Regions from separate parts of the Paenibacillus sp. FSL H3-0329 genome, predicted to be linked through region 1. Evidence: predicted binding sites of a transcription regulator. Region 1 holds the regulator's gene; the other holds the start of a gene.

Region 1 (8,068 bases):
TCCTCGTTTTCGACAAAATCGGCCTTGATTTTTAATCAATCGGCCTATTTTTGTATGTGAATTTAAGAGAATATTCGGTGATAACCACCCATTCAGTATATCACTTAGTATATCACTTTTGTACATCAAATAAATGTAAACAAGCGAACTTATAATAAGTTCGCTTGTTTACATTGCCACCCTTAATTTCCTTATGTTCGGCTTAACTTTTAGGTAAACTGTAACCTTCACCCATTCGGGACCCATCCGAAAACCGATAAAATTGATAATAATACCGACCGCTCTGTTTATAAAAAAGCTGCCAAGCATACTCTCCGTTATATACTCCCGGCAGCAAGCGTTCAATCGTTATGTCCGGAAGATCAGCTTTGATAATGCCGCGTATTTGGGCTTCTGAGGTTCCTTTACTTAGTTCCTCAGCAAACACTGCGTCGTCGCCTTCAGCAAATTTTCCATCTACCGTAAAGCGGACCCAGACCATAAGAGCAGTCCCGGCTTCATTTTTTCCTGTTAAAACCCAGTACACTGCATTTTCATCCCAAACCGATTTTTGTGCTTTGGTTACCTCTGTTAGACCCGCTCTGGTTTTGGCAACATCCTTGGCGATATCCTGCTCGTTCCATTGATCTTTCATAATATAGGCATAGAACTGGATAAGTCCAAACCCCAGGAGCAGAATCAGAACTGACCCCAGGAGGATCCATTTTTTCCTTTTCTTCAAGGTACAGCTCCCTTTCTAGTAATATATCTTTTTTGATTATATAACACACCCGCGTGTTTATCCAAAATTTCATAATTTTCTAGCTTTCCCAGCCTTTAAAATGTACAAAAGGCCGCAACTTTTGCTAAAAGCAAAAAGTCGCAGCCTATTATTTATTCGTTATTATCCAGACTTAACGCTTCAATAAACCTTCGAAGGCTTCTTGCGCTTTACGCCGGATAGCTTCCTCATCCAGGGTTAAGCATTGCCCATGCTTGATGACCTGTTTACCATTCACCCACACATGCTCAACATCCTTAGCGCTAGCAGAGTAAACTGCATGAGACAACAGATCTGTGTGTGGCAGCAAATGCGGCTGATCTATATCAATTGCAATGAAATCAGCTTTCATCCCAACAGCAAGTCTACCTACATTATTTAAAAAGATGGACTGGGCGCCATATTCTGTAGCCATACGTAGAGCTTCTGGAGCTGGAACAGCCGTTGGATCACCGCTGACACCCTTATGAATGAGAGCTGCAAGCCGCATCTCTTCAAACATATCCAAGTTATTGTTGCTGGCCGCGCCATCCGTGCCAAGAGACACCTTCACACCAGCTTTTAGAAGATCAGTAACCCGAGCCACTCCGCTAGCCAGCTTCAAATTACTGCCCGGATTATGAGAGACACCCACATTATGGCGAGCCAAGATCTCAATCTCTTCATCATTTAAATGAACACCATGTGCAACTATCGAGGGACGTGTGAACATTCCAAGCTTCTCTAAGTGAGCTACAGGACGCAACCCGTAATCCGCCACATTTTGTTCCACTTCACGTTTCGTTTCGGACATATGCGTATGCATCGGTAAATCCAGATCATGCGCTGCCTGCACGAACTTAACCAGGAAGTCCGGAGGGCAAGTATAAGGGGCGTGCGGCGAGATCATAGTAGTAATTCTACCGTCCGCCTTTCCATGCCAGTTACGGGCAAAAGAAATCGCTTCCGCAAGCTTGTGATTCTGTACATCCTCTGGACATAACCCGATCACACCACGCATCAATACGGAACGGATACCTGATAACTCAGCTACCTCAGCTACTCGGTCCATATGATCATACATATCGAGGAAGGTCGTAGTTCCACCCTTCAGCATTTCCAATACAGATAAGGAGGTTCCCCAGTATACATCATCACCGGTGAACTTTTCCTCCATCGGCCACATTTTCTCCTGAAGCCACACTTGTAGCGCTAAATCATCTCCATATCCACGCAGCAAAGACATCGCCGCATGACCATGTGTGTTTACAAGTCCAGGCATGAACAGCAGACGACTGCCATCAACCACTTGCACTCCAGCTTCCATCTGAGGCTCTTCTTTTCCTATGTAAGTGATTAAATCATCTTCAATAGTCATATATCCACTCAGAACCGGCTCATCCGTTCCCGGAGTCAGAAAATACCCGCCCTTAATTATCGTTTTATTGCTGTTCATGTTCGCTTTCTTCCTTTCCATCCCGCAAGTAATAAGCAAGACTTTGCAGATCAGTTGTAAAATCAGCTGCATGCACCCGGATATTCGGTGGTGTCTTCAGAATCACAGGGGCAAAGTTCAAAATCGCTTCAATCCCAGAAGAAATGAGAATATCTGCTACATTTTGAGCTTCTGAATCAGGTACGGTAATAATGGCAATGCGAATACCTTGCTCACGAATCGTGCTGCCTAGTTCATCCATTGGTTGCACAGTAAGGGAGTTGATCTTACGTCCAACCTTAGGAGCGTACGAATCAAATATAGCCGTGATTTTCATAGTATCTTTGAGATATGCATTGTAATTAGACAAGGCATGTCCGAGATTACCTGCCCCTACTAAAGCTACATTAAGCTGTTGATCCAGCTTCAGAATATGACGGATTTTCTCAATAAGATACGTTACATCATAGCCGATACCTTTTCTGCCGAAGTCACCAAAATACGCTAAATCCTTACGAATCTGTGCGGGATTAAGATCAAGCTTTTGTCCAAGTTCCTGAGAGGAAACTGTTAATATTTCGCGATTCTGGAGATCATTCAAAAAACGCAAATACACAGGTAGTCTGCGAACAACGGCTTCTGATATTTTATCCGATTTCATATTTTTCCTCCTAAAAATAGTAATGTTCTTGTGAAAATCCATATTCAAACGTATACCTCTCCTTATTAAGGGCGGTACTGTAACTTACCGCCCTTAAGGATAAGGAGGAGCTAAACTGAAGACGAGCATTTTAAGAAGCGCCGCCATCCTCTAGCCATTCCGCTATGCGGGGGACCATTTGATCAGTCAGCATATGCTCCATTTTGGGACCAGGCAATGAATAAAGGAAATACTTCCCGTAATGAGATTCAATAACCCTTGTATCATAAACAATAACTATTCCGCGATCCTGCGCCGTGCGAACCAGTCTTCCGAATCCCTGCTTAAAACGAATAACCGCTTGAGGAACAGATAATTTCATGAACGGATTCTTCTTCTGGGCCTGCAATAACTCCGACTTCGCTTCCGCCAACGGGTGATTCGGTGGTTGAAACGGAAGTCTCACGATGGCCAGGCAAGTCAGTGCTTCACCTGGAATATCTACACCTTCCCAGAAGCTGCTCGTCCCCAGCAGAACGGATGCTGCACTGTCCTGAAAGCGGCGGATCAGCTTGCTCCGGCTGCCACCTTCCACGCCTTGACCAAGCACCGTAATCTCTTGTGAGGCCAAAGCCTCTTTAAGCGGATCATATACCTGACGCAGCATTTTATAAGAAGTAAACAGAACCAGCATCCGCCCACGTGTTGTTTTGGCAGCTTCTGCTAACGACTGTACGAGTGTATCGACAAATCGAGCATCGCCCACACTGCCCTTCACACTAGGAAAATCACGCGGTATAACTAGCAGCGCCTGCTCGCGATACTTAAAGGGAGATGGAAGGAGTGAGGTCATTAGACGTCCCTCTTCCGCAGCTTCGTTAAGTCCGAGATTATCAATCATAAACTGAAAAGATTTATCTACAGACAGCGTCGCCGAGGTAAGCACGATGCTTTTTTTCTTATCGAAGAACAACTCTTTAAGCTGGCTGCTAACATCCACAGGGACGGCATACATCTGCAGTGATTTGCTGCGGTAATTTCCATTTGCCTCCAGCCAATATACTACATTATCGTCATTCAGCCCCATAAAGAATCTTACTTGCTCACGTATGGAAGCCAAATCCTTAAATAAACCGCTAATATCAGTAACAAGACTGTCTGCTGAGGATTGGCTTTCCTGGTCACGCATCTCATTAAGCATTTTATCACCCTTACGGATGATGTCGCTTAACGTCAGATTCATAGTGTTCTCAAGCGCAACTAATTCATCCCAATCCTTCGGCTTACGGGCGGGAAGCAAACGCATAACCAGTTGTCCCGCTTCCCCTGCTGCCGCATCACTGCGTTCCGGCAAAAGGCTGAACAGCTTGTCGCTGAGTGCATCCCAGGTTTCTTTGACAGTAAGCAGATCCGGGTAGATCCGATCGATGACTCCGCTCCATTCTGAAGCCTCTTCACTGCCTGACGACTGTAAGATCTGGCGCAGAGCAGGAAGCTGTCCGTTTCGGCTATCTTTATACAGTCGCGATAACGTGTGTGCCACAGTGAAATGCTTCATATGCATGCCAAGATGTTTACCAGCCACATCTTCTAAATGATGTGCTTCATCAATTACAAGATGCTCGTAAGCTGGAAGCAGCTGGTGCCCAGCTTTAACATCTGCGAATAGCTTGGAGTGGTTCGTAATGACCACGTCAGCAATCCCAGCTTCATGCTTGGCCCTATGATAATAGCATTTGCGGAACCAAGGACAGGAACGGCCCAGACAGGAATCGGTATCGCTTGCCACCGTCTCCCAGAAATCACCGCCCCGGCCGCTTAAATTCAGCTCTTCATCATCCCCTGATTCACTTTGAGTGAGCCATACGATCATCTGAGCTGCAGTAAGCGCATCTTCCCTTGGGCTTATAAAGTCCTTTTTATTAATTTTATGCTCAAACTTACGCAGACACAAATAATGTCCTCTTCCCTTAAAAATAGCAGCTTTAAACGGAAAAGGAACTACCTGCGTTAACAAAGGGATATCCCGCTCGCGCAATTGGTCCTGCAGATTAATGGTATGAGTGCTGACCATGACTTTTTCATTGGTGCGAACGCTTTGATAAATGGCAGGCAACAAATAACCGAGCGATTTACCGGTTCCTGTGCCCGCTTCGATCAGTAGGTGTTTGTCTTCGGCAAGTGCCGTCATCACCTCATTGATCATAATATCCTGAGCTTCCCGGCTTTCATACTGCGGTAATGTGTCTTTAAGTCGTTTGGTTACTTCGTCCATATAATCAGTAAAAGATAAATTCGCTAGCGGATTCTCAGCATGCTCATCTCTAGGTGGCGCTAACTCCGTCCAGTCTCCTACTGCAAGCGCTAATTGACGATAGAAAGTCAGATCACCTTCGGGCTGTAGCGTCTCCGCTTCCCGCTCTCGCAGCAGACCATCAAAGTACCAGCCCAGATCACTATCCTCTTCGGTAAACAGCTCACAGAGTCTCTGGATCGTAAGCAGCGGCAGCTCGTAGAGCTCCTCCAGACATTTCAACAGCACTAAAGCAGTCGCAAGTGCATCACTATCTGCCTGATGCGGACGATCATGTGTCACTCCAAAATGAGCACTGACAGAGCCTAGCTGATAAGATGTGAGCGAAGGAAAGCAAATTTTCAGAAAATCAATCGTATCCAAAATCCGCCCTTGAAATGGCAAATAACCACAACGATCTAAAGCATTTTGTAAAAAATGGAAGTCGAAAGCGACATTATGCCCTACAAGCACAACATCATCCAAGAGCGGAACAAGCTCCATCATCATCTCATCCAGCTCAGGCGCATCCTTCACATCATCATCGGTAATCCCCGTCAGACCTGTTATAAAAGGAGGAATCGGCGTTCCGGGCTTGACATAGGAACCATATACCCGGGAGATGGACCGGTCTTCTTCTATAATTGCAAGGCCAACCTGGATAATTTCACCCACGGATTGGGTTCCTGTTGTTTCAAAATCAAGCACGGCAAATTTCATTATAATTCTATTCCCTTTCAATTGAGACTCTTAATCAGCATAACAGAAGTTGCGAAAAAAGGCGATGCACACCACTGGTTCAGGGGATGCATCGCTTGAATAGAAATTTCCAAAACCGTTATTCTTTTACAAAAGGGAAACCAGCTGATTTCCAAAATGCAGCTTCCCTCCACGACGGCGGCATACCTCTAAGTTAACGTTTGGCTCCGGAAGCGCCGGGTCATGCTGCAAGGCAAGGTCAAACAATTCCTGCGCTTCATTAAAACGTTCCTGTGAGGCTCGTATGCAGCCTAAAGCATTATATACCATGGCTTTCAGCTTGGTCTCCCGTATCAAGCCCAGCATATGGTTCAGATGACTCCAAGCGGCTTCACCGTCACCTTCCTGCAGATAAGAGATGGCTAAATATAATCGAGCAGCCAAGCTATCCGGGTATTGCGCAATAACTTCTTTAAACTGATCAATACACTTTCCATACATCAGCAGCTTATAATATCCCTGACCTCTTACAAAGGAATCCATACACAGCTCTGGTGCTTCCTGTTCCGGCACTTCCTCTTCGACCACTGCTGTAAAATCCGCACTTTCGCGAAAGTGACTTAGCTTCTCAGCAAAAGCGAGCCATTCATCCATCACTTTATCGCTCAGTCTATGCAGCATATTATAATTGCATAAAAGCTCGTTCCGGCGGGCACCCTCCGCTGTAGGGTAATCTGTTATGATCTCCTGAAGCACCTTGTTCATTTCAGCAAACAAATGTTGAAACATGGGCTATCCCCCCTTACTGAAGATGAAATCAGTTCAGCTTGCCTGACTTCATTTTCTGCGAGATCGGGGTCTTTCATCCCTGCCATTCATTACATGGCGTAAGTCCATACATTAAGCGATTGTAGCATGCAATTCATGATCAGCCAGCTTCACTGGTTTGTTATTCTCATCCACGAATACCACCGTTGGCTTATGTGACTCCAGTTCTTCCGAGGACAACATCGCATACGAAATGATAATTACTGTATCGCCCGGCTGAACAAGACGAGCTGCGGCACCATTAAGACAGATCACTCCGCTTCCACGCGGTCCAGGGATTACATAGGTCTCCAGTCGCGAACCATTATTGTTATCCACAATTTGAACTTTTTCATTCTCAAGAATGTCCGCGGCTTCCATCAAGCTCTCATCAATGGTAATACTGCCCACATAGTTTAAATTCGCTTCCGTTACTGTTGCGCGGTGAATTTTGGATTTCATCATATGTCTAAACAAGTGCAGCAACCTCCTTTGGAATAAATACATTATTATCAATCAAGCGTGTTCTGCCAAACTTCACGGCAAGCGCTATAATAATTTCCCCATCCACTTCTGATAAAAGAGCTTCATCCTCTAATCCTTCAAGATCAGGGAATGTTAGGATCTCCGCATAATCAATCACCGCTAGAGGAGAGCTGGAAATAACCGATGTCAACAATTCCCGCACTTCAGCAACGGTTCTTACTTTTCCTTCTTCAATAGACTGACGTGCTTCACGTAAGGAACGAGATAACACCAATGCCTGACTACGCTCCTCTGGAGACAAGAATACGTTACGTGAGCTGAGCGCAAGTCCATCCCCTTCACGAACGATCGGACAAGGGATAATTTCGACATTCATATTAAGATCGGACACCATTCGGCGAAGGACAGCAACTTGTTGAGCATCCTTCAGCCCAAAGAAAGCATAATCCGGCTGTACAATATTGAAGAATTTATTAACCACTGTGGTTACACCATCAAAATGCCCAGGGCGGGAAGCCCCACATAGCCGGGTAGTAAGCTCCGATACCGAGACAGTAGTCCGAGTAGGCTGCGGATACATTTCTTCCACACTGGGGATAAATACAATATCTACTCCCTCACGTTCAGCGAGTTCCAAATCACGACGCTCGTCACGCGGATAGGAATCATAATCCTCGTTTGGCCCGAATTGCAAAGGATTCACAAAAATGCTCATTACCACTGTGTTGCTCATTTCTCCAGCCCGGCGAAGCAGACTGGCATGTCCGTCATGCAAGTATCCCATCGTAGGAACGAACCCAATCGGGGCGTGCCCGCCTTGTCTCATATACTCCAAAGCTTCGCGCAGCTGCTCAATGCTTCTGACGACTCTCATTTATTTCCCTTCCTTTCTGGCAGCGCCATATAAAGATTCCAAGACTGTTTCATCTGCATTAAAAACGTGGCCTTCATCTGGGAAGGAACGTTCCT
Region 2 (8,068 bases), 2.5 Mb from region 1:
ATGGCCCCGATTAAGCTGGCACCCAACACGGAGCTCCAACCGAGCTCCCCGCCACCACTAGCCGCATAAATACTGACGATCGCACCAAGCGGAACATAAGAAGGACCTTGAGCGATAGGCAGCTTCATACAGAAATAGGTTTGCACAATCGTTGCAAGTCCTGCGGCAATAAAGGTGGATTGGATTAACGCGCTGGACTGATTGGGTTGTAAGCCGATTAACATCGCAATAAGGAATGGCACTACATAGGCATCCATAGCCAATACATGTTGAAAACCGAGAATGACGGATTTACTAAATGAAACTTTTTCATCGGGTAGGACAGTTAATAGCTGTGATTCCAAATGTGCTTGCTCTTGTACGTTTGCTTGTGTTTTCACTCCGATGCCCACCTTAAGTTTTTTAGTTTAATTAATCTTTAACGCGAATGAACTTTTTCACCCTGTACCCAGACTTCACGGATATTTTCAGGCCGGGCCAGATACATTATCTTTTGAAAAATATCTTGCAAATCCTCATTCTCATCAAAGATGGGCAATTTCGCCGACGGTAATTTCGTATCAATAATTTGAACATCCCAGGTATAACCTTCTAGTAACCGGCCGATAGGTAAGCTTAAGCTTTCCCCGCCGCCAGCGGTAGCAAGATAAAAGGATTCATGGATCGTAATCCGTGATCCGGGTACTCCGCGATTTGGTGCAGACAGGGAAGGATTCACACCATCCTCCAGCATTCTTGAAGACATTACGGCTTGTCTAATGTTATCGAAGAGACTAGGTGAAAAACCTCCGGAAATATCAGAGCCTAAACCAATCTCCACGCCTTTGGCATGGAAGTCAGCGATCGGAATAACACTATTGGCAAAATACGCGTTGGATATCGGACAATGAGCAATAGCTGTTCCTGTCTCTGCAAACAAATTCACATCATCTTCATCTAAAAAATTACAATGTGCCATTACAGATTTATCACTGAGCAGACCAAAATCATGCAAGGCAAAAGCATCGTTCTTCTGGAACCGTTCTTGCACATAACCGTGCGCCCAATCACTTTCACTACAGTGCGATTGAACATACGTATCATATTTAGCGGCTAGTTCTCCCAAGCCTTGTAAAGCCTCATTAGTGCAGCTTGGAATGAACCTTGGTGTCACTACCGGATATACGCCTTGTTTAGTAGATTTAGCGAGTTCTTGTACAGCTAGTATAAATTCTTCCGTATCCACTAGTGCGGTGTGGGTGTCGGAGTCGCGGTAATTCTCAGGATTTCCCTGCGGATCGTCCATAACCACTTTTCCAACGAGTCCACGTTGCCCTTTTTCCGCACATATTTTAGCCAATAATAAACTGGCCTCTTTATGCACCGTTGCAAAATAAAGTGCTGTAGTTGTTCCGTTTGCGAGCAAAGTGCCAACCACGTCATCGTAGACTTTTTTTGCAAAAGCCAGGTCCGAGAATTTAGACTCCAGTGGGAAGGTATAAGTATTTAGCCAATCATAGAGTGGAATATCTAATGCAGTTCCAGATTGAGCCCATTGTGGCGCGTGAACATGCAGGTCGATAAAGCCGGGCAAAAAATACTGGCCTTCAGCTAATACATGAAAATTGTCCTGACCTTGATAAGCATCAAGCAAGGGTTGATAGTCGGGGTGCTTCGGTGCAACAATCATTTCTATCATCCCATCCGTGTTGATACAGAAGAGATGGTCCTTTAAAATTTGAATTTCTTTTGGGGATAGGCTAGAAAATGAAGTGCCTAGGAATATTTGCATATATTTTCTCATAATTTCCGCCTTAATGTTCGTCTTTTGGTGTGCATTCGTTATTATAATCCGTGAAAAAGGATAAGTCCAGACCAAAAGTCGAATAAAGGCGTAATTGACGGATAGGAGGAGCGGAGGAATTGAAACCGAATATGACGCATAGACGTCATGTTCGCTATGCTAGAATACAGAAAAAGATAGAGGGAAGTAAAAAATGCAGGTGTGTTTCGATTCCTTTACGGTTATAGGAAATGAATGCGGTTACTATCTTGTGATATAATAGATGAAATCGATCAATAGTTTGAGAAAATTGGATTAGGAGTGTTGCCTGGATGAGAAGATACAACATTTGGCGCCCGTTGATGTTAATTATTGTTGCTGTACTTACAAAAAGCTTGGTCACTAACCTGTGCATTTTGTTTGGTATGCAGGCTGAAGCAGCTAGTAGTATGGGGACGCTGGGCATGGTCATTGCCGGTTTAGTGATGTACAATCGCATGACAAATCGCCGTCGTAAATAAGGTGGCCGGATAGATTATAAACGTCTGGTTATTATGTTATAGTAAAGATTGAAATAAAACTTGTATCGACCTGAAAAGGAGTACTTCATGACACAGTTTGTCTACAAACAAATTATTGATGACTTAAAAATGAAAATTTTTGCTGGGCAGTTTCCCGATATGAAATTACCGGATGAACGAACGCTTAGTGAAACTTATCAAGTGAGTCGTAGTTCTATTAAAAGTGCTCTGACTAAAATGGCAAATGCCGGCATTATTTTTAAAAAGCGTGGCTCAGGGACATTTATAAATCCTTTATACATAAAAAATGAATCTATTTTTAACTACGAAGGCTCTAATTTAGGTGTCACCGACAATTTTCAAATGAATGGGAAGAAGCCAAAGATTAAAGTTCTGAAATTCGAGGTCATTCCACCAACGGAAGAACTGCAACGGGATCTGTTTTTAGGACCACATGATTTTGTATACAAAATCGTTCGCTTGCGTCTTTTTGATGATGAACCCTTTATGATTGAAACGGGTTATATCCCAATCAAAATCGTGCAGAACTTAAATCAGACTATTATTGAAGGATCTATCTTTAATTATTTGGAGGATTCACGGAACCTGGCGGTAACCAAATCCTTTTTATCGATATCCGCAGAACCCTCTGAGGCTACGGATCAAGAGCTGCTGCATTTGCAGGCGAATGAGCCAGTAAGCATTATGGAAGGGATTTTCTTTTTAGATAATGGCACACCCTTTGAATTCTCCCATATGCGTTTCCACTATAAATACTTAAAATTTAATACCTTTGTGTCCGTTCATTAAAAGTAAGACTGGGGAATTTTTCTCGGTCTTATTTTTTTTATTTTGCGTAAAATAGATGAAGGAAAAGCAGCAAATATCTCCCGCAAACTTCAGCCCATATTTTTACATATATATTAATATTGACGTATTTTTACAGACAATTGACACCGTTTTTCATACTATGTTCATATTTTCACAAAATTGGACCGTATCATTTGTTGAAAAGGTTGAATTAATTTTTGGCGGCGGTATGATGTACTTGTGGAAGAAATTACGGCAATGTAGACACAGAAAAAATTTTGGGGAGTGGAAGAAATGGTATTATCCATGGATGTTGATTACTCATCAAAAACTTATTTAGAGAAGCTTGATGCATACTGGCGCGCAACTAACTACATCTCTGTAGGTCAACTGTATTTGAAAGATAATCCGTTGTTAAGAGAACCGCTGAAAGAAGCAGACGTAAAGATTAAGCCAATTGGACACTGGGGAACTATTCCCGGCCAGAACTTTATTTATGCCCATTTGAATCGGGTCATTACTAAATATGATTTGAATATGTTCTATATCGAGGGTCCTGGTCATGGCGGTCAGGTCATGGTTTCAAACTCCTATCTCGATGGTAGCTATACTGAAATTTATCCGGAAATTACACAAGATATCCCAGGTCTGAAGAAATTGTTCAAACAATTCTCTTTCCCAGGTGGAGTTGCTTCCCATGCTGCCCCTGAAACACCTGGATCGATCCACGAAGGTGGCGAATTAGGTTATTCTCTATCCCACGGTGTAGGTGCTATTCTGGATAATCCAGATTTGATCTCCGCTGTTGTTATTGGTGATGGAGAGGCTGAAACTGGCCCATTAGCGGCTTCATGGTTCTCCAACCGGTTCATCAATCCAGTTACTGATGGTGCAGTTCTGCCGATCTTGCACTTAAATGGTTTCAAAATCAGTAACCCAACGATTCTGTCTCGTCAATCCAAAGAAGAAATTACTGCATACTTTAAAGGTATGGGTTGGGAACCGTTCTTCGTTGAAGGCGAAAATCCTGATCTAATGCATCCAGAAATGGCTAAGGTGCTTGATACCATCGTAGAAAGAATTGAAGCGATTCAAAAGAATGCACGTGACAACAATGACCTTACGCGTCCGGTTTGGCCAATGTTGGTCTTCCGTTCTCCTAAGGGCTGGACGGGTCCAAAGCAATGGGATGGTGTTCCGAATGAGAACTCGTTCCGTGCCCATCAGGTGCCGATTCCAGTGGATCAAAAGAATATGAAGCACGCTCCAGCGTTATTGGAGTGGATGAACAGCTATAAACCAGAAGAATTATTTGATGAGAATGGTCGTCTGAATGTTGAACTTGCTGAGATCCTGCCAACTGGCGACAGACGTATGGGAATGAACCCAGTTACTAATGCTGGCAACCAAATTAAAGATCTAAACTTACCGAATTTCCGTAAGTTCGCACTTGATAATTCCAAACCAGGTGAAGTAATAGCACAAGATATGGCCGTTCTGGGTAAATACATGAAAGATGTTATCTCTCTGAACGAAGAGAACCGCAATTTCAGAATTTTCGGACCGGATGAAACAATGTCCAACCGTCTGGGACCTGTCTTTGAAGTGACGAAACGTCAATGGTTGGATCAAGTGATTGAGCCGAATGATGAATTCCTAGCTTCTTATGGCCGTGTTATCGATTCCCAATTGTCTGAACATCAGGCAGAAGGTTTGCTTGAAGGTTACGTATTGACAGGTCGCCATGGTTTCTTTGCAAGCTATGAAGCTTTCTTGCGTGTCGTGGATTCGATGATTACTCAGCATTTCAAATGGCTGCGTAAAGCAACAGATCAAAGCTGGCGTGCGGATATTCCATCATTGAATGTGGTAGCAACTTCAACTGTATTCCAACAAGACCACAATGGTTACACTCACCAAGATCCAGGTTTGCTAGGTCACTTGGCTGATAAAAAACCAGAATTTATCCGTGAGTATTTGCCGGCTGATGCGAACTCCTTGCTGGCTGTCTTTGACACCGTCTTAAATGACCGTCAAAAAATTAACTTGATCGTTTCTTCCAAACATCCTCGTCCACAATGGTTCAGTGCGGATGAAGCACAAGAGCTGGTGGATAAAGGACTGAAGATTATTGACTGGGCAAGCACCGATCAAGGTGGAGAGCCTGATGTTGTCTTTGCTTCTGCAGGTACAGAACCAACTATCGAAAGCTTGGCTGCAATCTCTATCCTGCATGAAAAACTGCCGAACCTTAAGATTAGATATATCAACGTGGTAGACTTGTTGAAACTGAGAAGTCAAAAATTAGATCCGCGTGGCTTATCTGACGAAGAGTTTGATCAATTTTTCACAAAAGATAAACCAGTTATCTTCGCTTTCCACGGATATGAAGGTCTGATTAAAGACTTGTTCTTTGATCGCCATAACCATAACCTGCACGTACACGGATACCGCGAGAATGGCGATATCACAACACCATTCGATATGCGCGTATTGAATCAAATGGACCGCTTTGACTTGGCGAAGGAAGCTGTTCTGAGCTTGCCTAATGCTAACGACTATAAAGCGATCGCAGATGAAATGGATGCTATCGTTAAGAAACATCACCAATTCATTCGTGAAGAGGGTATTGATTTGCCAGAAGTAGAGAACTGGGTATGGAAAGCTTTGAAATAAACGTATAGCCAGTACCATAGGAAGTAATACAAAAAGACACCTTTAGAGGTGTCTTTTTATTTGTGTGCGCCCAGCATGGGCGCTATCTATAGGGTTGAAGTCCCGAATGGCGAAGGCAGTAGTAGCCATTAGCTTAAGGCAAGGGTGTCCACCGCGAGGTGGAATCTGAAGGAAGCCAGCGGCAAATCTCCGGTCTGAGGAATACGAACTTCATACAAGGCTAACGTAGGCTGGATGAGGTTGCACAACAAACCAAAGTCCATACTGCCAAAGGCGTACGAGAGTAAATGAAGCAGATAGATGGAGAGGAAGATAGCGTTCTTACCTGGGGAGATCTGTGTGATAGGCGAGTATACTTCGTAACCCTACTTGTGAGAGTAGGCTGAGTGCACAGAAGTCAGCAGACGCCATAGTACGCAAGCTGTTGCAACAGCTGCGGAAGGGCTGAACATGGAATAGGATTTATACATCCAGGCGTTCAAGATGAGCGATGAATGCAGAAAAAAAAATCCGAAAGGACCTGACTGAAGAAGGAAACGGTGAATCCCGTGGGGGACTTCAGCAGGGCGGAGTTCATCTTTGGCACAAATGGAAGGTATAAATCACGTAAAGAGAGGTTAAAAAAAAATGTTGGAGCAACTGCTATCACGGGAAAATCTTCTGCAAGCCTTAAAGCGTGTTGAAGCGAATAAAGGAAGTCATGGCGTAGATGGGATGTCCGTAAAATCCTTACGAGAACACATCGTACAAAACTGGCAGACCTTGCGGCATGCCATAGAAGAAGGAACCTATGAACCGAGCCCCGTGCGCCGAGTCGAAATCCCGAAACCCGGTGGCGGAGGTGTTAGGTTACTAGGAATACCTACCGTGACAGATCGAATGATTCAACAAGCAATCGCGCAGGTGTTAACTCCATTGTTTGATCCAGAGTTTTCCGACCATAGCTATGGATTCCGTCCGAAAAGACGAGGGCATGATGCGGTGAGGAAAGCTCGAACCTTTATGAAAGAAGGATATCGATTCGTAGTCGACCTAGACTTGGAGAAATTCTTTGATCGCGTCAACCATGACCGACTGATGATGAAGATTTCGGAGAAAGTGGAGGACAAGAAAGTTCTCCTGCTTATCCGCAAATATCTTCAGTCAGGTGTGATGGAGAACGGGTTAGTAACCCCGACAACGGAAGGTGCCCCGCAAGGCGGTCCACTGAGTCCGTTATTATCTAACATTGTCCTAGATGAGCTCGACAAAGAACTCGAGAAACGTGGGCACCGCTTCGTTCGTTATGCGGATGATTGCAATATTTACGTGAAAACGCTAAGAGCAGGAGAGAGAGTCAAGACAACGGTCACCCGATTCATCGAGACGAGGCTAAAGCTGAAGGTGAACCAAGTAAAGAGCGCGGTAGACCGTCCCTGGAAACGAAAGTTTCTAGGATTTAGTTTTAGTGTGGACAAAGAACCAAAGGTGAGAATTGCGAAGCAGTCCTTACAGAGAGTCAAGGTTCGAATACAGGAGATATCCTCTCGAAAGAGATCGATGAAGATGGAAGAGCGAATCAAGGAACTAAACCACTACCTCATGGGATGGTGCGGTTATTTCTCGCTGGCGGATACCCCAAGTACCTTTCGAGATATGGATAAATGGATACGAAGAAGGCTACGAATGTGCCTCTGGAAGCAGTGGAAGACCCCTAGAACCAAAGTCAAAAGACTTATATCCTTAGGGGTACCTAAGGATAAAGCCTATGAGTGGGGAAATACCCGAAAAGGGTATTGGCGAATTGCAGGGAGTCCAATTCTACAACATGCATTGAATAACCAATATTGGGAAGCCAATGGATTAAAGAGTGTATTGGACAGATACAACTCCTTACGGAATATTTCATGAACCGCCGTATATCGAACGGTACGTACGGTGGTGTGAGAGGTCGGGGGCTAGCCGCCCCCTCCTACTCGATTCAAGTAAGCATACAAAACAATTATAATCATTTTTTCATCTTTACCACTGTAAATATATGTGAGTAAATAGGTGGGTAAAGAAAGGGGAGAAATGTATGACATCTATTGATAAACTTCCCAAGTCTATAGAAATACAGCTTACAGAACAACCTTTATTTCACTCTGTATCTGATTTAATGAAAGATGGGCAATTCGGTGAGCAGTGGCTTGTATTGACTGAGAAGGAGGTTTCCGTTTGGGGGACGGACGGGAAACTGGTCTCAAAGCTTCTAGTCTCGAATATTACCGATGCCCGGGTAGTAGGCGGGGTAGGCGGCGGTTCGTTGCTTGTGGATACC

Evidence for each region. The regulator Rex, encoded in region 1, represses fermentation and respiration genes when NADH is low (regulators of the CRP and FNR family bind a similar motif). The targets are predictions, from matches to a motif close to TTGTGAAATATTTCACAA.
Region 2: the regulator Rex is predicted to act here: its motif matches at 3,254-3,271, upstream of NSQ66_RS01105 (phosphoketolase family protein).

The regions. Positions count from the first base shown of each region.
Region 1 is NZ_CP150150.1:4,561,195-4,569,262, forward strand. It holds gene NSQ66_RS20150 (DUF5590 domain-containing protein) at 203-721, opposite strand; gene NSQ66_RS20155 (amidohydrolase) at 894-2,195, opposite strand; gene NSQ66_RS20160 (redox-sensing transcriptional repressor Rex) at 2,182-2,835, opposite strand; gene dinG (ATP-dependent DNA helicase DinG) at 2,966-5,827, opposite strand; gene NSQ66_RS20170 (hypothetical protein) at 5,954-6,595, opposite strand; gene panD (aspartate 1-decarboxylase) at 6,707-7,090, opposite strand; gene panC (pantoate--beta-alanine ligase) at 7,083-7,973, opposite strand; gene panB (3-methyl-2-oxobutanoate hydroxymethyltransferase) at 7,974-8,068, opposite strand, start outside.
Region 2 is NZ_CP150150.1:224,765-232,832, forward strand. It holds gene NSQ66_RS01085 (solute carrier family 23 protein) at 1-380, opposite strand, end outside; gene guaD (guanine deaminase) at 419-1,783, opposite strand; gene NSQ66_RS01095 (hypothetical protein) at 2,095-2,283, shown strand; gene NSQ66_RS01100 (GntR family transcriptional regulator) at 2,371-3,093, shown strand; gene NSQ66_RS01105 (phosphoketolase family protein) at 3,388-5,769, shown strand; gene NSQ66_RS01110 (hypothetical protein) at 5,898-6,032, opposite strand; gene ltrA (group II intron reverse transcriptase/maturase) at 6,397-7,659, shown strand; gene NSQ66_RS01120 (ABC transporter ATP-binding protein) at 7,826-8,068, shown strand, end outside.